Regions from separate parts of the Robinsoniella sp. RHS genome, predicted to be linked through region 1. Evidence: riboswitches for the same ligand, from Rfam matches in the RefSeq annotation. Region 1 holds a riboswitch; each other region holds the start of a gene.

Region 1 (8,381 bases):
TCAGCATTGATAGTCAGACAAGCGCTACAGGAAGTACTACAAGAACATTTAATAATGTTGATGTGTCTGCGTCATCTGCTACAATTTCCGTTACTTATGGCGGAAAAACCAGAGCTTATGAATTGACGGCTACTGTGGATGCAACAGAACTTACTGTTGAAATTGGAATCCGTACTATTAATGCATTTAATTATGGAACTGAATTCCAGGCTGCAGCAACTGCAATTATGCTTCCTTCAAATGATAAGAATTCTTATATTAAACTTACTATGAATGCAGGAGATACTGTTATGGATGCATTAGTAATGGCTGCAAATAGGTTTGGGATTCAATTGACTGGAGCAGAAAATAATTACATTTCAAAAATTTCTAAAGGTGCATATACTCTGGGAGAATTTACCTGCGGAGGTATGAGCGGATGGATGTATACCGTAATTCCTCTAGGTGGAGAAGAGTTTTTACCAATGTATGGTGCAGCTCAGTATTATCTGGAAGGCGGAGAAAAAATTAATTGGCAATATACCTGTAACTATGGTGCAGATATTGGATTTGGATTCTAATTACAATTTGTGAGAAAGCAGGGTATCCCATTTCGGATGCCTTGCTTCATGTTAGAAAGAGGTAGGTTATGATAAAAAAGGCAAAACGTTATCTGGCTGGATTGATGTCCATGTGTATGTGCTTAACAATGGTTCCGATAAATGTACAGGCGCAAGTAAAAGAGTCAGAGAATATACAGAGTGAGTCATATTATGACAGAATGAGTGAAAAAACTAATGCAGATACCAGATTGGTTACGATTAATGGGTATTGCGGCGAATCGGGAGTAGAGCCTGATGAGGACTTCTATAGCTTTGCATTTGCATTATCAGATAGTAATCATAATGTTATTTATGATCCTGCAAAATATTGTAAAGTTGGTGAAACATACTATTTACAGCTTGAATACAGGAACTATCCGCAAAACGTATTTAATCGTGCGGAAGTGACAGGTCTGGAATTATCAGAAGCTGATAAAAACAATATGATTGAAGCGATTACAAATGGTACTTTTTCATTTATAATGCCGGATAATGATGTTACATTTGATCTTTATCTAATGAGGCAGTATAGTGTTAGAAATGTATATATGGAACCAAAAAATGGCGGAACAGTAGTAATAACCGGTGAAGAGTATGTGAATGAAGATGAAACTAAATGGTATAACCCTTATAATACAGATGTTACGATAAAGGCTTTACCCAATTTAGGTTATCGTTTCAAGACGTGGGATATATCAACTTCAGGTTCAATGGGACCAGATTTACCTGTTGATCCAGAGCTTTCACAGAATTTAACATCATCGGAAAAGTTATTTAAGATGCCTAATCGTGATGTGCATCTAAATGCATACTTTGAAAAAGACCCCGATGCCGTTTTTGATGCCGTATTTACCGGAGGAGAAGGAGCAGTTGGAACAGCACCAGAAAAAATAACCAGTAAAGAAGCAGTTGAAATTACTTTACCTGAAAATACCTTTACATTAAACGGTTATCGATTCCTGGGTTGGTACGATGGTCAAGATGTTTATAAGCCGGGGTCTGTATACAACATGCCGTTTGGAGGTATCACTTTCACGGCAGAGTGGGCGCAGTCCGGTACATCTAATATTAAATTCGAATCAGGTGGAGCTGATTCCGGAACGCCAATCGTTTTAAAAAACCAGAAACCAGGCGACCAGGTAAAAATTCCGGAAAATCCATTTACAAAAGCAGGTTTTGACTTTGATGGATGGAATGATGGAACGCAGACTTACCAGCCGGGTGATGATTATACGATTCCGGATCATGACGTAACCTTTACTGCCCAGTGGAGTGCGTTTTATACCTTTGAGGCAGGTACCGACGTATGGAATGTATCTGCAAAATGGTGCTACGGTCCTGAGGATGCAGGAATTATTCCTGAGGAAGCTGGAGCTAAAAATGGCAAAATGCCAAAAGGCAACGTAGAACGTATATACTTTGGCATGTCCGGTGAGATCAATCAAAATGCAGATAATTATTACAAATTCGAAGGCTTTACCATTAACGGAAAAACTTATACCGAAGCAACGACGATCTCAAATACCGATTATTTTTCCGGAAATGTGATTATCAGCTTACCGGATAAAGAAGATGCAGATGGCTGCAAAAATGGTAAAGTTGAATTTAAAAATGGTGAATTTAAAGATAACGTTGAGATCAGGCAGCATTACACAGAAACAACAGAAAAACGATATCTGGCGGATATTTCATCTCTTGCAATTAACGGTCGAACAGGGAATATTACAAATGATAAAATTGTTGTAAGCGTACCTGAAAATACGGATCTTACGAAATTGAAACCAGTCATCAAATTAAGTGATGGTGCCACAGTTTCCCCAAAATCGGAAGAAGAAGTGGATTTAACGAAGCCGGTTGTTTATACGGTTATATCCAAGGATGGCAGAATAACAAAGAAATATACAGTGTCCGTAGAATTTATACGGAATCACCTGGAAGAAAATCTGCCGGGATGGATTACACAGACATTTGAGGCACGCCGGGACAGAGATGGTGATGGTACCCTGGTACTGGGAAGCGAGCCATTCCTGAAGAGTGCCAGTTCAACCTGGTCCGACTGGGCTGCATTTACAATGGGACGTTTTGGCACGGTTAATTCCGATGGAAGCGTAAACCTGAATTATAAAGATGGTGAAAATAATGAAGGCTACAGCGCTTACATGGAAGCAATGAAAGCAAATATCGAAAAAAGGTATGCGGAGAACGATGGAAAATTAGATGATAATAAAGTGACAGAATGGCATCGTGCTGCACTTGCAATCGCAGCAATCGGAGGCGATGTTACTGATTTTGGAACTTATAATGGCAATGGAATTAATCTAATCAATGATGGAGCCTTTAATGCTGTTGTAGACCCCTCAAGGCAGGGAATTAACGGACCGATTTTTGCATTGATAGCAATGAATATTCAGGACTTCACCCGTCCCGCTGAAATGAAATACTCTGATGAATATCTGATCAAATATATTCTGGAGAGACAGCTGAAGGACGGTGAAAATGGAAGCTACAGCGGATGGGCATTGTGGGGAGCGGTATCTGATCCTGATATCTCAGCTATGGCAGTACAGGCATTGTCTGCCTATTACTGGGATGATACGGAATATACTTACACAAATCTGGCAAGTGGTGAGACTGTAACCAAAACGGTTCGTACAGCAATCGATGAAGCATTGAACAGATTGGGGACATTGCAGACAGATCTGGGTGATTACTTATCCTGGGGAACACGAAATATGGAAAGTACGTCTCAGGTACTGCTTGCTATTATTTCTGTGGGAGTAGATCCTTTGACCGACCAGCGCTTTATTAAAAATGGAAATACCCTGATTGACGGTGTTTTACGGTACAAATTAGAGTCCGGTGGATTCTGCCATACCTTTGATTATGATCCGGATAATGCTGCGGCATCTAACGGAGTATATAATTCCATGGCAACAGATCAGGGAGGTTATGGTTTAGTTGCTGCCTGGAGATATCTGAATGGAATGCGTTATATATATGACTATCGTGCAGAGTTCTCAGCCCAGGATACATCCGTTATAAACACCTTAAAAACAACAATTGACAATGCATTAGCGAAAAAAGGAACGGAAGGATATTACGAAGCTTTAAATAGTGCTATGGAAACCTATAATAGTACTTTCAAAGAATTAAATGATAATTCTTTACGTAGATATGTCATAAACTACTGGCAGCTTTCCGATGCACTTGTTGCTGAAAATGTCACAGTAGATGAGCTGAAAGCAGCAGCAGCGCCGGTAGAAAAACTTATTGAAGCAATTGGTCCGGTAACAAAAGACAGCAAAGCGGCAATAGAAAAAGCAAGAGCTGCATATGAAGCTCTTGCAGATGCAGCAAAAAAATATGTCAGCAATTACAGTGTCTTAACAGCTGCAGAAAAAACTCTGGCTGATTTATCAAAACCGGTACCGCCGGAAGTAGTAAAGGTTACAGGAGTTACATTACAGACAGCATCCATATCTATGTATCCTAACCAGGTACAATTGCTGAAAACAACCGTGACACCAGCCAATGCCGCAAACAAATCAGTAACCTATAAGAGCAATAATACAAAGGCAGTCACAGTTGACGCAAATGGAAAAATAACCGCAAAATCTGCAGGAACTGCTGTTATAACAGTATCCGCACAAGATGGAAGCGGTAAGTCTGCTGCCTGTAAAGTTACTGTTAAAAAGGCAAATGTGAAATTAAATGCAACAAAATTACCATTACAGTTAAAAAAGCGGGTGACGCTTAAGGTATCTGGATTGGCAGCAGGGGATAAAGTGGTCTCCTGGAAGAGTTCCAATAAAAAATATGCGGTGGTATCGGACAAAGGGAAAGTAACAGCGAAGAAACCTGGAAATACGAAAATTACCGTAACTACAAAATATGGAGCCAAAGCAACCTGTAAAGTAACCGTACAGAAAAGCAAGGTGAAAGTGTCCTCTATTTCTGTTAATATGAAAAAGCTTGAGCTGAAAAAAGGTAAAAAGGCAAAATTAGCAGTAACACTTAAACCAATTACGGCGAAAGATAAGGTTACATTTAAATCTTCTGATCCTAGTGTTGCGACGGTAGGTTCTAAGGGAGTAGTAAGGGCAAAGAAAAAAGGAGAATGTAAGATTATTATCCGTACGTCAAATGGAAAGAAGAAAACGGTAAGAGTGAAAGTTATAAATAGTAACAAAAAATAAAATTTTAACACGAAATTCCAATTAAAACAATTAAAATATGACTGCACGATCTGGCTGCAGAGAAATGATGAATCAATCTATGGTGATATCCATATTTGAATTCTTTCTCTGCGGTTCGGATCGTGCAGTTTTTGTATGTAGTGACTAAAAGTATCAAAATAAAATTTTTGCAGGCCTTATTGACAAATAGATAATAATAGGATATGATAACGATATAAATTAAATTAACAGTGTTAAGTATATGCAAAAACCAAAAACCAACAACTAAAAAATAAGTGTATAGGAGTAAGTGTATGAAAATATTGATACTATATGCAAGTAAATATGGATGTACAGAGGATTGTAGCAACTATCTCAAAGATAAACTGAACCAGGAAGTAAAAACAATAAATTTAAAAGAAGCCGGATCCGTCGATTTGCAGCAATATGACTGGGTTATCATCGGCGGATCCATATACATAGGGAAAATACAAAAAGAAGTAAAAGTTTTTTGTGAACAGAATCTGCAAAGCCTGCTTACAAAAAATATTATTTTATTTATGTGCTGTACAACACCTGATCAGGAAAGTGGGTTCTTCATCAAAAATTTCCCCGCTTCGCTGCGAAAGCATGCTGAAAAAACAGTAAATATGGGAGGTGAACTTCGTCAACATAAAATGGGATTTTTCGATAAAAAATTAACAGCCATGGTGTCGAAACTGGAGCCTAAGAAAAATGAAATACTATATAAAAATATAGATGGATTAGCTGATTTTCTAAATAAGAAATGTTCTTAAATGAAGCTGCTAAAAGAAAAATATTTTTATAGTTTTGGAGGTAAAATATAAAAAAGATACCAATTATCCAAAGAAATTCATTGACTTTCCCATATCAATGAGATAGTATTATTTCATAAACAAAATATTAATTGCGGTCATTTTTCATGCAGTTTTTCAGAATCTGCCATGAAAGTGATAATAGGGAAGCCGGTTCAATTCCGGCACAGTCACCTCTACTGTAACGTGGACGAGGAAACAATATGCCATTGGCGCTGTACAGATAGCTGCTGAGAAGGCGTTTCTAAGGTCGAAGCGGAGTCAGGATACCTGCCGTAAAAACAGATTGCTGTATTTCCGGGATGAGGAAGCAGATTTGTTTTTATACCGCGATTTAATGTTTGGTGCATTAGAATGATGGAATAAAGAGGATGGGAATCCGATTTGATTATAATATAAAAGCCTTTCTGTTTACACACAGGAAGGCTTTTATTTTTGTGTAAAAAAATATGATACATAATTCAGGAGGAAATGAAATGAGGGAGAAAAAAGTGATTCAGAAATTTTTCGTTTGGATGATTGTCATGCTGCTGTTGATAACAGATATTCCGGTAATGATTGTTCGGGCGGATGAAACAGGTTCCGGTCAGCAAGAAGTAATCATGCTGAAAACGACTTTACAGGATGGTTTTATCCAGCGGTCAAGCAAAAGAACATTTGATGTCTGGGCAAGGGACAGCGGAGATAACAAAGTGGATTCAGAGGCATTTCTGTACAATGAAGATATGCCCAATGACAGAGAAGCACTGAAGGTGAGCTGGAATGATAAGAAAAAGACCAGCTATTTATTGAATATGACAGGAAAGCCAGATGGCAGCTACGTTATTATTGTCAGGGGATTTAAGGCAGACAAAGCAGAAAATGAGATTCAATATCATTTTACCTATCAGGCGGCAGATAAAGGCGATTGTATAGGATATGCGGCTTTTGATATCGAACTTTTCACGATTTCAAAAGATTATCTGATTGAACCGGTTCTGGTACCGGTATATGAAGGTGAGAATTCCGTTCGTGTACTCCAGCGGCTGATTCAAAAAAATGGATTTGATATGGTATATACGGGGAGCCTGGATACCGGCTTTTATTTATCTAAAATTCAGAATCTTCCATCTGGATTTTTGGAGGATGCGGCTTTAGAGCCTACGGTGGCAACTGTTGATGAAGTGCGCAATGCCTTTGATCCAACTGCTTTTATTGACGGAGAACTGGGAGAATTTAATTTTAGCCGTATGAGCGGCTGGATGTATTGTCTGAATAATGTATTCCCAAATGTAGGATTTGCGGATACTTATCTGTCAGATGGAGATGTGGTACGCGTACAGTTCACGGTAGGATATGGTTCTGAGATCGGCGGCTCCGGTGCAATGGGTGGTGGGGATATTGATGATTATTATCTGGTAGCAGACAAAGACCGTCTGACATATCTGCTTGCCAGTATAAATTCTGCAGCAAATAGGGAAGCGTTGCTGAATGACCCAAAGATCAGCCAGATGGTAAATCAGGCGAACCAGGTCATGAGGAATATCGGAGCAGAGCAAAATGTGGTAGATGAGACATCAGAAATGTTGGAAGAAACATTGATTGGTGAAGTAACTGCTATAAAAATGCTGACAGAAGATAAAGAGATTATGATTAATGAAAGTGAAGAGCTGCAGGTGGCAGTGGAGCCGGAACAAACTCATTTTCCAGTTAATCTCCACTGGACATCCAGTGATCCGGAAGTGGTGTCGGTAGAAAGCGGAGTGGTAACGGCTGTAAGTCCGGGTGTGGCACAGATTACAGCCAGTTATAGAGATATGCAGGCATCCTGTACCATTACGGTACCGGTAAGCCCTATGACCGGGATTGACCTGAGTGCGGATCATTTGGACATTCTGAAAAAACAGGAAAGTGAACTGGAAGTAATCTATCTGCCATCAAATACATCGGACAGCAGGGAAGTACGATGGTCTTCTTCTAACGAAAATGCCGCAACCGTGGATGATAAAGGTCTGGTCGTGGGGAAAGGAACCGGTGAGACGATTATCACGGCTGTCTGCAATGGCTTTGAAGCTTCCTGTACAGTAAATGTCAAAGAGATTCCTATGACGGATATGAGTCTTAGCATGGAATCCATGGAATTAACAAAAGGTGCCACAATGACATTAAAGGCAAGTAGTATTCCTGAGGATGCAACAGATGACATTACCTGGACTTATGTAACATCTGATCCGGAAGTGGCGACCGTGGGTAAGACCGGGATTGTCAAGGGAATAGCCGAAGGGGAGGCGGATATTACGGTTTCGTCAGGGGCATTTAGCAAAACATGTAAGGTAACCGTAAAGGAAATACCGTTGCAGCAAATCAGTATCAGTTCCCCTTGTTTTTCCCTGTCCAGCGTCAGCGGCGTAAAAATTAAAAACTTATTATTAACCGTATCGCCGGATAACTATACGGAAAATATTAGATGGAATAGCTCAGATTCTTCCATTGCAAGTGTAGATGAAAAAGGTCTGGTGATGGCGAAGAAAAACGGTACGGTATGGATAACGGCATACGGAGATAAAAGCGGAGTCAGTGCCAGTACTATGGTAAAAGTGATTGACAAAGCAGTTTCCGTAAACAGTCTGTCATTTTCCCAATCTGAAATATCTCTGGAAGAAGGAAAAACTTTAACATTACCGATTAAAACATCACCGGCAAATGCTACGGATCCGTTTATATGGGTATCCGATCAGGAAAGGATTGTAACGGTCAAAGGTGGCACCATTACGGCAAAATCTTTAGGTACTGCGAATATAACGGTATAT
Region 2 (8,381 bases), on a different contig from region 1:
CAGGGTCTGCCGGATTTTTCAAGTTCTCCGGTTATGCCTCTTACATCCATTCCAACCGTTTTAATGACCGCACTTCCCAACAGGCATAAAAGTCCCTTACCGGTAAGTTGATGGACAGCTGCATCTATAAGCTGTTTTTCACATCCCAGACAGACGTTGGCATCATGAAATCTGGTGCTTTTCAGGTCATGCATACCGTCTGTTCCATCAGCACTTTCAATACAGCTTTTACATCCTCCGGGTGTAAGCAGTAAAGTCTCACAGTTCCATTCCTGAAGCAGTGACGCAATGCCGGAAAAATCCGGCGCAGGCGGAGGCAGCGGGATATCTGGCTGCTGCTCTGGCTGAGCTGCCTCCTGATTCTCCTCTATCTCCGACAGGATTCGTCGTAAGGATTCCGCCGGAGGTTTTCTTCTTTTCACCAGCGGGCCCCGGTACAGTATTTTGACCGGAATGTTATGTGGATTGGATACTTGTTCCAACTCTTTTTGAAAATCCCATAGAGTCAGAACTTCCATACAGGATGCATAGACAATAACACCCCGTATGCCTTCCATTTTCAGCGCCTTCCCGATGCAATTTCTCAGTTTTCTGCCCTGCATTCCCATTCCATATTCCCGGGCAGTCACCGGACAGCCAAAAAATTGCTGCAGCTTTCCCAGCTTGCAGGCCCGAAAATATAGTATCCGTACACAGGCTAAAGAGCCTGCTGCTACCAATGCCAGCCCTTTCTCCTTTAAAATCTGATCCGGAATTTTCTGCATATCAGGTGATTCGTCTGTCAGAACAATTTCAATTTCACATTTATTCATCATCCATTTTCCTTACCGGTGTTTAATAGGATGTTCCTTCCGCAGCCTCATCCCATTCCGATATTTCCTCTCTAAATATCTCCATTCCAAACTGCTCCATTTCCTCTGCATCCAATCCCCGGAAACACCTTACTGCCTTGTGTCCAGACAGAGCATTTGCAAATTTTTTTAATGCAGCCGTATTCATGCCGTACGGAAATTCCTGCGTAAAGAGCATTCTTTGAAATTCAGCCATCCTCATTTCGCTGCTCTCCCGGATTGTTACGGTGATCGGTGCTCCGGTTTTTACAGAAAACCTCTCACCGATCCGTATATCCCGTTCATCTTTCACATGATTCAAAACCAGACCGCCCAATAAACTGTTATCCTCTGCTGAATAGCGCCTGATGCCTTTTAAAATATTATTTGCAGCATAAATGGACATATAATCCGGTGAAGTAACAATATATACCTGATCCGCATAGTGCTGTCTCATCGGTACTGAGAAGCCGCCGCATACCACATCTCCCAGAACATCGTACACAATGACATCCCATGATTCATCCAGGATTCCCATACGTTCCAGTTCATCCATAGCTGCCGTTATTCCAAGTCCTGCACAGCCGCAGCCTGCCTGAGGGCCACCTGCCTCCAGACACTGCACACCGTTTACTCCTGCAAACAGCACATCCTCCCGGACTAATAACTCATCTTTCTGATTCAGCTGATCCAAAAGAGTGGGTATCCTCTTCCCTGTCAGACCTCTTGTGGAATCCGCTTTGGGATCACAGCCTATATGTAATACTTTTTTCCCTTCCAAGGCCAGTACTGCCGATACATTAGAGGCAATCGTTGATTTCCCGATACCTCCTTTTCCATAAAATGCAATTCTAATAGTTTTCATCTTTCTCCCCATATCTTACTGCAGATTCCCCTGCAATTTTACTGCTTTCCATATTTACTGCTTTCCATTTCACTGCCTTTCTTTTTACTACCTTCCTATTCACTGCATTCCTATTAACTGCATAACTATTAAATGCCTTCCATTTCACTGCCTTCCTTTTCACTGCCTTCCATCCCGGCTACACAGGCTTTCCTTCCAACTTCTTTTATATAAACCATATGGACATCAATATCATACAGACGTTTCAGATTCTCTTCCGTCATGATTTCTTCCGTACTTCCCACCTGCAGTCTGCCATCCGTTCCAAGCATACCCACCGCACCTCCTAATAGCAGAACGTGATCGGGCATATGGCTTGTAATAATGACACTATAACCTTTCTGTGCTAATCTTTGAATGAGCTGGATCATGCGCAGTTGATTGCCGTAGTCCAAGTGGTTGGTTGGCTCGTCCAGCATGATTATATCGGGCTGCTGTACGATTGCCCTGGCAATGATTACCTGCTGCCGTTCCCCTCCGCTTAATTCCGTATAAGGACGTTCTGACAGATGAGTAATCCCCAATTCCCCCATCGCTTCCCTGACCAGTTCATAATCCTGTTCCCCTGGCTGTGCACATAATCCAAGGTAGGGTGCCCTACCCATGACGATAAACTCTTCGGTGGAGTAAGCATATGCCGGGGTATGGGATTGGGGAACGTAGCCGATTGTCTGGGCTATTTTTTTCAGAGAAGAATCAGTGAGATTATGTCCGTTTAATAATATTTGTCCTTTTGCCGGACGCAATAAGTTAGCCAGGCAATTCAGAAGAGTGGATTTTCCTGCACCATTCGCTCCCAAAATGGAGAAGATTTCTCCTTTTTGCAGAGTGAAATTAACATCCTGAAACAGCATCCGGCTATGATCACTATGATAAGAAAATGCAAGGTCTTTTACTTCTAAAATCATGACAGCTTCATCCTTTGCTTTAATAATAAGTAAAAATAAAACGGCGCTCCAATTAATCCTGTCAAGATAGAAAGCGGCAGCTCTGCACTGGTTAAATTTCTTGCCAGCGTATCAATCAACAGCAAAAATATGGCACCCAGTACTGCAGAAACCGGAAGCAGTTTTCTGTTATCAGGCCCCACCAGCATTCTTCCAAAATGTGGAATGACCAGACCGATCCATCCGATTGTTCCGCTGATACATACCGCACTGGCTGTAAGAACCGTAGCACAAAATATAACCAGCCCTCTGGATTTTTTTATATTTGTCCCCAGAGTTTTTGCCTCATCTTCTCCCAGGGAAAGAATATTGATCCTCCAGCGGATCAGCAATAATACCAGCATAGACACAATAATCGCGGGTCCTGCATAAATAATATCCCGCCACACTATGCTGGAAAGACTTCCTAACTGCCAGTGGGTTATGGATGCAAGCTGTGTATCCGGGTCTGCCAGGTATTTTAGCAGCCCTAATACAGAGTTCATCAGTCCTCCCACAATTACCCCTGCCAGCACCAAAGTCATCATGGAGTTATTCCGGATAAATCTGGGAATTGCAGTGGCCGCCATTACGGCTATTATTCCACCTCCAAAAGCAGCTATCTGGATTACCAGTTGATTTGACTGAAACAAAATTGCCAAAGATGCCCCGACACAGGCGCCTGCGGATACGCCCAGCATATCCGGTGCCACTAATGGATTTTTAAAAACTCCCTGATAAGATCCACCCGATAAGGATAACGCTGCTCCTACAAGAAGCGCCGCCAGGATACGAGGTAGCCGCAGCGTAAAAACAACTCCTTCCGCCTGCTTCTCCCATGTTTGGGGAATGTCCAGAATCTTTGAAAAAATTATTTTTATAACATCAATTGGAGAGATAAAGTATCTCCCCAATCCAATCGCCATTATTGTCAGTGCCAGCAGCAGCAATATCATGAAAGTTAAAATCACCCCATAGGTTTTCTTCTTTTTTATTTTTGATTCCATAAGGTGCCTCTCCCGTTTCTATTTTACACTGTCTGCATTAGCCGCGTCACTCATGATCTGTGCCAAGTCCTCATCCGTTAATGTATATTGGAAATAATTAGTGAAATAATCTTTCACTTCTTGTTCTATATTGATATCGGAGAAAATATCCGGCTGTATTAACGTTGCCAGCCACATCATCATCAGAGGGGTTTCCACACCGGGAGCATCCCAGCGGTAAATTCCCAGGGGCGTCTTATACACTTTTTTATTGATTACGGCATTTACATTACTCCAGTCCTGACCGTCAATCTTATTCTCATATAAATCCTCAGGGACAAAATCATCAAACCAGCTCAATAAAATAATATCCGGGTTGATTTTTATTATTTCTTCCATGGTAATATCAGAGATATCGGCTGCCACATTATCTGCTCCTGCCAATTCCAACGCTTCTTTGATAAAATTATCATTTCCCTGCAGCTTTAATTCGGTATTCCTTAAATACAAAACCTTTGGCTTTTCAGCTCCGGCTGTCTTGTCCTGATAAGATTTGATACGGTCATAGGTGTTCCCATAGAGATCAATAAATTCCTGTGCCCTGTCTTCCTTGCCAAGCAGCTGTCCGATTGCCTTAAAACTGTTCTGCAGCTCCTCAACGGTTTCGTTTTTCACCATGACCGGAACTATTCCCAAATCCTTCAACTGCTTCGCTTCATCTGTCTGATAATCCCAGATGACTACAGCCTGTACGCCTGCCTTTACCATTTCTTCCATATTGATTGAAAAATCTTTCCCGATACTGGAAGTATCCAGTGTGCCGTAATGGCTGTCCAGCTTTTCAAAGAAATTACCGGTATATGCCTTCATAGCTCCTGGATTAATGGAAACCATTCGGTCAGAACTTCCGTCTATCGCATAGATAACGGACGACCAGGGCAGCGGCGTTACTGCAATTTTTGAAATATCTGCCGGCACCTTTACTACATTTCCTGCCGCATCCGTTACTTCCCGGACAGCTTCCTCTGCAGCGGTTCCCTGCGCCCCATTCGTTTCACCTGTTTTTGTTCCCGGCCCGCATCCGGCAAACAGTGACATACACATAGCCGCTGTCAGGATCACAGCTGCTGCCTTTTTACCAATTTTGCCTGTCAGTTTGCTTGTGCTGTTCTTTTGCATTTCCTTCTTCATGTTCTTATCCTCACTTTTCTAAATTAAAAAAATCCTTTTCCGAACATCAGAAAAGGATATGCAAAAAAGAGAGGTACTCCCCTTTGCTATACCCTCATTCAATGTTTCGTTAAATAAAGGGTTCCGGCAAAATATTCAAGTATCCTGGCTCGACTTCACTGCTGCAACAGACTTCCCGGAGTTTCCTCCAGTGTCATTTTTGTTACAGCTCCGTCCTACAGTGGCGGCACCGCGCCGGCTTCAGACCGGCTTCCATAAAATATTCTGCTTAAACTATTTTTAATATAACATATCAACTTTATTAATACAACCGCTTATCTAAAAGTATTTTTCTATTGCCTGCTATCAATTTTTTTGATAGTATAAACCAAAGGAGGATACGGTCATGACCTTACAGAACTTAAAATATATTATTGAAATATCTAATTACCAGTCATTTTCAAAAGCCGCTCAGGTATTGTTTGTCTCCCAATCCACACTTTCTACAGCCGTAAAAGAAATAGAACAGGATCTGGGGATTACACTGTTTCACCGCACCAACCGCGGCATAACCCTGACTTATGACGGAGAAGATTTTATCCGGTATGCAAAGGAAATCGTTGGACAGACACAGTATCTGGAACAGCGCTATCGAGCCAGAAATTCTATCCCAATGCGCTTTTCTGTATCTTCCCAGCATCTTCCTTTCGCTATTCGGGCATTTACCCGGTTTTTATCAGAACTGGATTTTAATACCTATGATATGGCAATACGGGAATGTGATACAAATTCCGTGATCCATGATGTTTCCAGCAGCAAAAGCGAACTGGGCATTTTGGCAATACAGGAATCCAACCTTCGTACACTTCAGACATTATTAACTTCCTATGATATTGAGTTCCATGAAATTGCCCTGATGCAGAATTACGTATTCTTCCGTAACGGCCATCCCCTTTCCGGAAAATCCCGGATCACATTAAAAGACCTGGAGGATTTCCCTTTTGTCACCTATGATCAGGAGACAAAAACCTCACACTTCACAGAAGAGCCTTTATTTTTTAACATTTTGAATAAAAATGTCCATGTCTGTGACCGCTGTACTAAGATTGCCTTGGTGCGAAAAACGGATTGTTTCAGCATAGGACCCGATTTAACCAACAGCAATGCCGATACTTTCCACAAAGGCATGGGTGAAATCCTTGCCAAACCGCTCCAGGAGGAAATTAGCAGGCTGCATCTTGGCTACATCAAGAAAAAAGGTCATAACAAAACCACTCTGGGAGAAAAATATCTGGATTTTCTGCTGGAAGACGTGGCACTGATTCAGAATGCGTCTGTGAAACTGACAGATCAAATTTCCCCGGTTAAATCCTCAGATACATAAAACCGCATCTTCTTGTTTCTGATAGGATAAAAACAATTTTGCCAGCAGGGGATCGAACTGGCTCCCTGCATTACGCTCTATTTCATTGCAGGCATATTCCTTTGAAATGTCTTTGTTATAGGGACGGCAGCTTATCATGGCATCATAACTGTCTGCTATTGCACAGATTCTTGCCGCTACAGGGATTTTCTTTCCTTTCAGGCCTTTCGGATAACCCTGACCATCCCAGCGCTCATGATGGTACTCCGCCATTGCCCATACTGTCTGCCGATATTTATGATGTGATTCCTTTAACAAGCTGATCGCAATATCTCCGCCATACAGCGCGTGCCAGTAAATCATAGAGCGTTCTTTTTCCGTAAGCAGATCTTTTTTGCACAGTACTTCTTTCGGTACCAATATCTTACCGGCATCATGATAAAGTGCACCCAGTCTTATGCCTTCCAGACAAATCTGTGCGATTTCATCCGGATAGATCTGTTCTTCATTGGATTTCTTAAAAAGCTGGCAGGCATTCTTTGCTGTAAAACTCTGATGAATATAGACCTCTCTTGGCAGATTTTGATACAATCTTAATATAATTTTCTGCATTGTATTTATTGTTAGTGTTTGCATGCGTTTCCCTCCTTTACCGCTCATTTCAAAACAGAAAGCCTGCTTTACCGGCTTTCTATTGTTATGATCAGATCAGTATATTCTTTTCCTGATCCATCATCCGTTCTACAAGTTCCTGTTTATATTTTCGGGCAATAGGAATTGATTCTCCGGTGTTTAAAAACAATTCATTTTTATCTAAATAATCTACATATTTCAGATTCACAATATATCCTCTGTGAGTCCTCATAAATGTGTCATCTTTTATTTTCTCTTCAATATTTTTTAAACTGTCATAAAAAAGAATCTCTCTCTTATCCCTGCATGTTATACTAATCATACGGTGGTCCACTTTCAGATATACGATAAGTTCTAATTGAACACGCTGTATTTTCCCATTGCTGATAAATTGCAGGGAGTTCTTCTTGCTTCTCACAATCTCCCAAAAACATTTTTTCATAACCAATTCAAATTTCTTATGAGTAACCTCATTTTCGATAAAATAGTAGAATGGATTCACTTCATAAGATTCTATAATATCTTGTTTCTGATTGCCCAGAAAAAGAATCTGGGCCTGGCATTGATCTTCACGAAAAGCCCTTGCGATTTCTATTCCTTTCATCCTTCCTGGCTCCCATCCAATCACTAAAATATCTACTTCCTGCATCCAGTCATCTTTACAGAAAACTGCTTCTTTTCCATTTTCATATACAAGAAAATTTGTCTGATATCCATACTTGTGTGCTACATACCGGATCAGGCTCTCATAAACCTGCAGCAGGTAAAAGGATGCATTGCATAATAAAATATATAGTGTCTTCTCATCCGCAGATATACCGGAATCTGACATATCTTTCATGGTCACCATCCTGCTTTCTGTTTCGTTAATCATAATATTAATTCCAACTATCCGGATTTATCTGTAAAATTTCTTTTTTTACTGCAAGACTATTCTTTGTACTCAGCGGAACCATGTCCCCGGAATACATTTCCAGTTTATTTTTCATGATATTTTTCACATATTTTAAGTTTACAATATAAGACCTGCTGGTTCTTAAAAATCCCTTGTTTCTAATCTTATCTTCAATTATTTCCATATTCGCAATAAATTCAAACACATCTTTTTGCATATGTATGATGATATTTCTCCCGTAAACTTCCATAAACTGAATATCATCCAGCTGGATTCTCTTCATCACACTGCCTTTTTTACATAATATTCCGTCTTTAATTTTTTCTTTCTTACGTCCCATTACCTGAAGGAACACATCTTCCAGTTTTTTTGAGTATTCACTTTTCATTAAATAGTAGAAGGGAAAAGTATCATACGCATCTACCGCAAATTCTTTGCTGGAGGTTAGGTAAATAATTTCTCCTTTATATCCTTTTTCTCTCAGCATCCTTGAAGTCTCCACACCATTCATCCTGTCCATAATTATATCCATAAAAATAATATCTATATGGCTTTCTGAAAATATTTCAAAATAATCAATGACTTCCTCACCACTGGTAAATAACTTAATGTAAACATCAAGATTGTATTTTTCAGCAATTTTCTTCAAACATGCTTCATATTTTTCCAAGATT
Region 3 (8,381 bases), on a different contig from region 1:
CGGCTCAATATCCCTTGGTACTGCCAGATCAATCAGCACCATATCATGACAGACGTCCGCCTCCCTGACACAATGTTCTTTTAGTGTATAGTTAGGACTTGCTGTTGCGCTGACGACATAGTCACACTCTCCAAACAGGGACATACGTTCTCCGTAATCAATTCTCCTGCAGCCATGTGGAATTTCTACGATACCGCTGCGATACTGCCTTACGGTAACCGTTACATCAGCACCTTCCTGACACATTACCGTGGCCGTCAGCTTTCCCATCTCGCCATTCCCAATGACCATGCATTTCTTACCACGAAATGTATATCCTTCCTTTTTCAATACTTCTATCGCCTGATGAATCACGGATTGGTTAGCAGTAGACATCGTCACATTGGTTTTCACCTTTTTTGCTGCTGTAACCGCCATGCGGAACAATATTTCAAGGACATTATCGGTGGCATAGTGTTCTCTGGCAAAAGAAAGCGCATCCTTTACCTGGGTTATGATCTGGTCTTCGCCTAAAATTTTGGATTTCAGCCCGCAGGATACCTCGAACAAATGCCGTACCGCCTCCTCTTCCCGACGCTCCACAAAGTATTCCCGGTACAACTCCTTAGGCACCTGGCGTATCTCACACAAAATCTCATACAAAGAACCTTTAAAATCTTCCAGGCAGCTCACCCATAATTCCATTCGGTTACAGGTAGAAATAATAATACTCCCCTGTATGCCTTCAATTTTTTTCAGTTCCCCGAAAGCCTGGGCGGTACTCTTTTTTGTAAAAGAAAAAATTGTCCGTACATCCAATACTGCCCTGCTGTGGTCAATACCTATCATCTGAATCCCCATAAAACATTCCTCAACATTCTTTTTCTTAAGTCTTTCATACTAATTTTCTAACAATTTGTAATTGAATAGTAACAATCTTTAATCATCATAGCACAACATTTTACAAAATCAAACAATAAATTTAAAAATATACAATCCTTTTCGTACCTTTTTCTATATAAAACAGGATACAAAATCCCGTAAAATTCCTCATGGATAAATAGCCGTACAGGAAAACCGGTACGGCCACTTTTTCTTAACCGCCTATCATAAAAATGATAAGCATTTGATTCATCGCTTGTCCCTCCCTTCTGACTTTCAAAATACAGCGGTTATATTTAAGAAAAGCACATCCTGATTTATGAATTAACATACATGCATACAAATATTGTTTTAGAATTGAATTCAATTTTGGCAAATTGGAAATATTCGTAGAGAAATCTACTTGATTTATGATCTTTGACTGCCCTGTGGGCAGGTGATTCGTGGTGTAGGATATGGTTTCTTTCCGCTTGTGGTTTATTATATCACATATTTTTCATAATTGCAATAGTTTTATTTTTATACATCTCATATTGCATATTTATTGTTTATTCTGCGGTATGTTGCTTTTAAGCAGACATATATCGGTGCATAACCATACAACAAAAAGTGGCAGACATTTACTGCGCAGCTTCATCGTATTTTTTCTTCATTTTACTGGCTTTATCTGCCGGAAAAGTCAAGATATTTTATTGACTTTTATAACTGTACATGGTAAAATTTTGTCATAATTGAATATCGACAGGTGCTGCTTTATAAGCAGAGAATAGGAAAGTCGGGTGAAATGCCCGCACGGTCGCGCCGCTGTATAGGAATAGTATTCGTTCATAATGTCACTGTTAGAGAATGGGAAGACGAACTGATATGTTAACGCCTGAGTCAGAAGACCTGCCTGCGATAAGAGATTTACACATAGTTACGAACGATGGCTAGGTGTGCCCAGATTATTTTGTCGATGTCCATAGATATCTATGCCCGTCTTCAAGATTTTCTGACCATACGCCTATCTTCTAAACTAATTTGAAGATCAGGCGATTTTTTTATGTAGGAGGAAAGAAGAATGAGTTTGAAACAAAGAAAACTGGTTGTTTTAGCCGGCGCATTTGCATTAGCTTTTGGTATTGCTCCTGTTGCTAATGCAATGCACATTATGGAGGGGTACCTCGCACCTACATACTGTATTATCTGGGGTGTGTTATGTGTTCCTTTTTTAGTAGCAGGATTTTTTTCCATTAAAAAAACCCTTGCTGAACACCGCAAAGTGTTAGTAATCCTTGCGATTGCAGGCGCATTTGCATTTGTATTATCATCTTTAAAGATTCCATCCGTAACAGGAAGCAGTTCTCATCCAACCGGAACAGGACTGGGAGCTATCTTATTTGGACCAAGCGCTATGAGTATCATTGGTATCATCGTCTTATTATTCCAGGCGATTCTGCTGGCACATGGCGGCCTTACCACATTAGGCGCCAATACTTTTTCTATGGCAATCGCAGGTCCTTTCCTGGCATTTGGTATCTACAAACTGTGCCGGAAGTTTAACGTAAATAAATTGGTATCCGTATTCCTGGCAGCATGCCTTGGAGATTTATTTACTTATATGATTACATCCTTCCAGCTGGCAATTGCGTACCCTTCGGAGGTTGGCGGATTTATGGCTTCCCTTACGAAGTTCATGGGTATTTTCGCTGTTACTCAGGTTCCACTTGCTATTATCGAAGGTATTATTACAGCTGTCGTTATGATTGGTCTGGAATCTTATGCCAAATCTGAATTAACAGATCTTGGTTATTTCAAAGGAGGTGTGGTTAATGGGCGGTAAAGGAAAAACAGTCATTATCCTGCTTTTAATCTGTGTATTGATCGCCGTAGTACCTCTGGCATTAAATAAGGACTCAGAATTCGGCGGTGCTGATGGCGCTGCTGAAGAAGCAATCACTCAGATTGACCCTAATTATCAGCCTTGGGCATCTCCTCTTTTAGAGCCACCGGGCGGAGAAACAGAAAGTCTTCTCTTCTGTCTGCAGGCTGCTCTTGGCGCGGGTGTATTCGGTTATTGCATCGGTATGCTGCGTGAACGCACAAAGCATGCAAAAAAAAGAGAAGAGAGAAAAGGAACTTTGAGTAAAGCAAAAAAGGCCAAAGCTTAAATTACTGGGTTCTCCTAAATACTACATATTGGGAAGGTTAATAAAATGATTATCATCGATAAGCTATGTTATACTTCAAAATTAAGGTACACAAATGCTTCAGTTAAAACAGCTCTTGCAATAATTACACTTCTGTTTTGTGTAATAGATCGTTCGATTGCACTTTCTGTCTGCATTTTATTTGCAATGGGATATCTCACCATACACGTTGGCGGGATATCCCCTTCCCATTATATCAGGCTGATGCGAATACCGCTTATCTTTTTATTTTTAAGCACCATCGCCATTATTATCAACTTTTCAAAAACCCCACTCTCAGCATTTGCTATTCCGGTGGGGAATATCTTTATCACAAGCAGCCGGTCTTCCCTGCTATTTGCGGCACAGTTGATTCTTACTGCTTTGGCAAGTGTTTCCTGTTTGTATTTTTTATCCCTTTCCACACCCATTACAGACATTCTGACGGTTTTTCGTAAAATCCATTGTCCTGAACTATTAATAGAGCTGATGCTGCTCATTTACCGGTTTATTTTCGTATTATTAGATATTGCCGATTCCCTGACCTGTGCACAGCGCTCCCGTCTTGGAAATGTAAATTTAAAAACATCCTGCAGATCTATGGGCAACCTGATCTCAGCATTATTTATCCGTGCTTTCAAAAAATCTTCCTTTTTATTTGATGCAATGGAGTCCCGCTGTTATGACGGTACAATCCATGTACTGGAAGAAAATTATCCTGCAAAGAAAAAACATATTATTTATTTGATCGTATTTGAACTGACTTTGATTATCATATCCGTGATACTGCGTATCTGCGGATTACATATATAGAGGAGAAAACTTATGAATGATATTATCCTTAAAGCTGAAAACGTATGTTATGCCTATGAAGATGGCAATCAGGCATTGAAAGGAATCAACCTTGAAATTCGAAAAGGAAGAAAAATCGCATTTATGGGGGCAAATGGTTCCGGTAAATCCACTTTTTTTCTGTGTCTGAACGGCATACACCGCCCGCAAAGCGGAACAATGTACTTCTATGGATCGCCCTATGACTACAGCCGCAAAGGCCTGTTAAGTCTTCGAAGTAAGGTAGGCATCGTATTTCAGGATCCGGATAATCAGCTGTTCTCCGCCAGCGTATACCAGGAAATATCTTTTGGCATCCTGAATCTAGGTGTTGATGAGCAAACCGCTAAAAAAGAAGTGGAAGAAGTTATTGACCACCTTGAGATCACCCCTTTTCGCAGCAAGCCTACCCATGCGTTAAGCGGCGGTCAGAAAAAACAGGTTTCGATTGCAGACATTCTGGTTATGCACCCGGATGTTATTATATTTGACGAACCGGCTGCTGCACTTGACCCCAAACATACGACTCTGGTTAACCAGATCATCGATAAATTAACCAATCAGGGAATTACGGTCATTATTTCCACCCACGATGTGGATTTTGCACTAAAATGGGCTGATGACGTGGTGTTGTTTAAAGATGGTACTGTTTATATGGAAGGCGCTCCGGAAGAAGTCTTCGTCAATAAATCCATCCTTCACCAGACGAATCTGGAACAGCCGGCTGCAATTCAGCTATTTGAAAGCCTATGTAAGAAGGGAGTTCTTCTCCCCTCTCTCCCACTGCCAAAAAGCCTATCCACACTGGAAGGCTATATTGAAAAAATAAGTACAAAACCACACTATGGAGGAACGAAATTGGAAGACACGAACAAAAAACAAGCAATTCTGGTAGTTAGCTTCGGAACCAGCTATGATGAAACCAGGAAAGTAACCATTGATGCTATTGAAAATTCTATCCAGGCTGCTTTTCCGGAATTTAAAATTTACCGTGCCTGGACAAGTAAAATGATTTTAGCGAAGATTAAAAAAAGGGATGGCATCCACATCAACAATGTAAAAGAAGCCATGGAACAGATGAAAGCAGACGGGATTACCGATGTTGTCGTTCAGCCCACTCATGTAATCAACGGAATTGAAAATGATCTGATGCAGGAAGATGCTCTGTCTTACCAGGAATCATTTCATTCCATACGGTTTGGGAATCCGCTTCTTACTACGGAAGAAGATAATCAGACTGTGATACAGGCGATTGCAGGTGAATTCTCTTCTCTTTCCGAAGATGAAGTACTGGTTATGATGGGACACGGAACAACACATTATGCCAATGCTATCTATGCCGCTCTGGATTATGCATTTAAGGATTATGGACATCAAAATATATACCTGGGTACTGTGGAAGCCTATCCTTCCATGTCTTCTATCTTAAAAATGATTGCGGCAAAGAGACCGAAAAAAGTTGTTTTGGCACCATTCATGATCGTGGCAGGTGATCATGCCAGAAATGATATGGCAGGTGATGATCCTGAATCCTGGTACTGCCAGTTAAAAGAAGCCGGCTATACCGTTGAATGTGTATTAAAAGGCCTGGGCGAATATGCAAGTATCCGGGATTTATTTATCAATCATATTATGATGACTTTAAATGAAAAATAGACAAGGTACAATTTGGGTTTAGCTGATTAAGACGCTTTGTAGATGTAGGTAGTGTACGGAAAGATGGGTTTGGGAGGCGTATAGCAGAGCTGAGCATTTACTTACCTTCCCGGTGTGCTTTTTGGCGGATACAATTCGACTAGTACTGCATTGCAAAATGCAGTACTTCTCCCATCGGATTGTAAGCGGGCAGTGAGCTGCGAAATGCATCAGGATTTCGGAGCGAATGCCCGCGTGCCGCCAAAAAGTGCTCCGGGAAGGTTAGGAAATGCCAGTTCTGCGGTAAGCCTTCCAAACCAATGTCCTGGTCCGTCCCCTTCTCTTTCCGTACACTACCTACATCTACAAAGCGTCCCCTTCTCACCTAAACCCCAACATTGCTTCCTTATCTAAAGGATGTTTTAATTCCCCAGAATTCAGGAGAATTAAAACATCCTTTGTTTATCATTTAGATAGGTACAAATAATAGGGTGGATGCTAAAATTTATATTCCAGACCCTTGTATTCATTGTGCTGCGGTGCTATAATATACATATCCCCCCATAGGGGATATGTATAGAAAGGATGTGCCGATTATGAAAATAAAAATTAAAAAACATATTGCTGTATTAAGCGCAATTGCTGCGGCTGTTCTTTATTCCATAAGTTCTCCGATTTCTAAACTTCTGTTATCGGAAATACCGCCTGCACTCATGGCATCCCTGCTCTATCTGGGCGCCGGGATTGGTATGGCATCCATTAACCTGATTCAGAAAAAGGTTGTTCCCATATCGAAAGACACGCCCTTTATAAAACGGGATTTTCCTTATATTGCAGGTATGATTTTATTAGATATTGCGGCTCCATTTTTATTAATGACGGGGTTGTCGAAAGCCTCCGCCGCCAATGTATCTCTTTTAAATAATTTTGAGATTGTAGCCACTTCCCTGATCGCTTTTACCTTATTCCGGGAAAAAATCACAGGTCGCCTCTGGTTCGGTATCGGATTGATTACTCTCTCCAGCCTGATTTTATCTCTTCCTGAACCGGGAAGCCTTTCTTTCTCCTATAGCTCTCTTTTTGTACTGGGAGCGTGTGTATGCTGGGGATTTGAAAATAATTGTACCCGTATGCTTTCGAAAAACAGCCCGCTGAAAGTTGTAATCCTCAAAGGTTTTGGTTCCGGTACAGGTTCGTTACTGCTTTCTTTTCTGCTTCATGAAAATGGTATCCCTGCCCTTTATATTTTCTTCACCCTAATTTTAGGTTTTGTGTCATATGGCTTAAGTATATTCTGCTATGTATATGCCCAAAGAAGCCTGGGAGCGGCAAAAACCAGCGCCTATTACTCTATTTCGCCATTTATCGGAGTATTCCTTTCATTGATCATTTTCCGGGAAGTTCCCCATCTGAGCTTTGTATTGGCTTTCCTGGTTATGGCTGCCGGTACATACTATACTTCTACCGATGCAAAAGAAAGCCGTTTCCGGAAGTTCTCGCTCCACAGCATTTCTGTGAAGTAAGAACTTCGATCTGTTTTTATTCCTGTTTACCTAATACTTTATCTACTATTCCATCTAACATCAGATCCTGTCCCCTGGTATCTAAGACGTAGCTTGCCAGGTACTGGTTGTCGGTTATAATACCATCCACTCCCATATCTACATATTTTCGAATAGATTTTTCGTTATTTAGCGTCCATACATAGATTGGCTTTCCAGAGTCTTTTAAACGGTTGATCAGACTTCTTGTTACAAACGTTGCTTCCAGACTGAATACATCTGCTTCCTTTATATTTTCAATTTTTCCATAAGCAACTGCAGATATGGAACCTGTTTTTATTTCCGGTGCAATCTCTTTTACTTTTTTCAGTATTTTTCGGTCCATGGAGACTATCATACATTGCTCCTGATACTGGTATTGCCGGATGAGGTTAACCGTACTCTGTTCCAGATTTTGTTCATGTCCCGAACTTTTCAGTTCAATCATTAACTTAATTTTGGTTCCCGCCTCCTGTATCATCTCTTCTAGAGTGGGGATTTTTTCTCCTTTATAGCGGTAGGCAGTACGGATTCCTGCATCATACTGCCTGACTTCATCCAGATTGACTTCCCATACATTTTTCTTAACGCCGGTTGTACGTTCAAAATTAGAATCATGCATAATTACTAACTCTCCGTCTTTCGTTTCCTGGACATCAATCTCAGCATAATCTGCCTTACTATCGATGGATTCTCTCAGAGCAGCAAGGGTATTTTCAGGAGCAAACATAGCCCCCCCACGATGGGCAACTATGTCAACATGTGCCTTATCATCCCGGAGCATGGCAACGCTTACCGCATATGGTGTGTTATCAATGTACATTCCCAGAATCAGAAATACCATGACAAGAATGACTACCTTTTTTAACAGCCTCTGTAAAATATGTTTGTCATCTTTACTGCGCTCAACAGGCTCGCACTCACTTAGCTCATAATAATACACGGATATAAAGCCCAGATTGCAGACAGCCAGGCCAATGGTGCTAAGAACAATTCCAAGTCCGCTCCAAACGGTTAAATTAAACCAGAAATAATCTCTTGCTTCTAACCCGGTGTGGAAGAACCTGGCAGCCGCCAAAAGGATTGCAATTACAGCTGCCGCTACAATAATTTCGAAGGCAATGTAAAGTATATTCCAAATAATAAACGAAAAGATTGGGAATATAAATTTTTTCCTTGTTTTTCGAACGCTTTCTTTGCATCCGCCAAAGAAACTTTTATTTTCAAGTACAACCTCGTGCAGGCTGAATATCAGCCTAAATACAATTATCACCACAATCAGCATGACGATCAGAAATACAACATTTAATACTTTATTTTCCAAAATGAAATCCAGAATAAACCC

The links. A riboswitch is a leader RNA that binds a small molecule or an ion and turns the genes downstream of it on or off. The one in region 1 is predicted to bind cobalamin.
Region 2: linked by a shared signal. The riboswitch ahead of RHS_RS16375 (ABC transporter substrate-binding protein) and the one ahead of RHS_RS04505 (Ig-like domain-containing protein) in region 1 are both predicted to bind cobalamin.
Region 3: linked by a shared signal. The riboswitch ahead of RHS_RS08595 (energy-coupling factor ABC transporter permease) and the one ahead of RHS_RS04505 (Ig-like domain-containing protein) in region 1 are both predicted to bind cobalamin.

What each region holds. Positions count from the first base shown of each region.
Region 1 is NZ_JNGB01000005.1:22,378-30,758, reverse strand. It holds gene RHS_RS30090 (hypothetical protein) at 1-560, shown strand, start outside; gene RHS_RS30085 (Ig-like domain-containing protein) at 629-4,777, shown strand; gene RHS_RS04510 (flavodoxin domain-containing protein) at 5,071-5,553, shown strand; cobalamin riboswitch at 5,671-5,885, shown strand; gene RHS_RS04505 (Ig-like domain-containing protein) at 6,069-8,381, shown strand, end outside.
Region 2 is NZ_JNGB01000035.1:26,066-34,446, reverse strand. It holds gene RHS_RS16395 (nitrogenase component 1) at 1-815, opposite strand, end outside; gene RHS_RS16390 (nitrogenase iron protein NifH) at 835-1,695, opposite strand; gene RHS_RS31205 (hypothetical protein) at 1,682-1,858, opposite strand; gene RHS_RS16385 (ABC transporter ATP-binding protein) at 1,824-2,642, opposite strand; gene RHS_RS16380 (iron ABC transporter permease) at 2,639-3,667, opposite strand; gene RHS_RS16375 (ABC transporter substrate-binding protein) at 3,686-4,837, opposite strand; cobalamin riboswitch at 4,954-5,145, opposite strand; gene RHS_RS16370 (LysR family transcriptional regulator) at 5,223-6,200, shown strand; gene RHS_RS16365 (HD-GYP domain-containing protein) at 6,189-6,815, opposite strand; gene RHS_RS16360 (LytTR family DNA-binding domain-containing protein) at 6,883-7,686, opposite strand; gene RHS_RS16355 (LytTR family DNA-binding domain-containing protein) at 7,691-8,381, opposite strand, start outside.
Region 3 is NZ_JNGB01000016.1:35,893-44,273, forward strand. It holds gene hemA (glutamyl-tRNA reductase) at 1-840, opposite strand, end outside; cobalamin riboswitch at 1,588-1,772, shown strand; gene RHS_RS08595 (energy-coupling factor ABC transporter permease) at 1,922-2,683, shown strand; gene RHS_RS08600 (energy-coupling factor ABC transporter substrate-binding protein) at 2,673-3,011, shown strand; gene cbiQ (cobalt ECF transporter T component CbiQ) at 3,057-3,842, shown strand; partial or broken gene RHS_RS08610 (energy-coupling factor ABC transporter ATP-binding protein) at 3,855-4,454, shown strand; gene RHS_RS08615 (sirohydrochlorin cobaltochelatase) at 4,719-5,516, shown strand; gene RHS_RS08625 (EamA family transporter) at 6,092-7,018, shown strand; gene RHS_RS08630 (glycerophosphodiester phosphodiesterase family protein) at 7,035-8,381, opposite strand, start outside.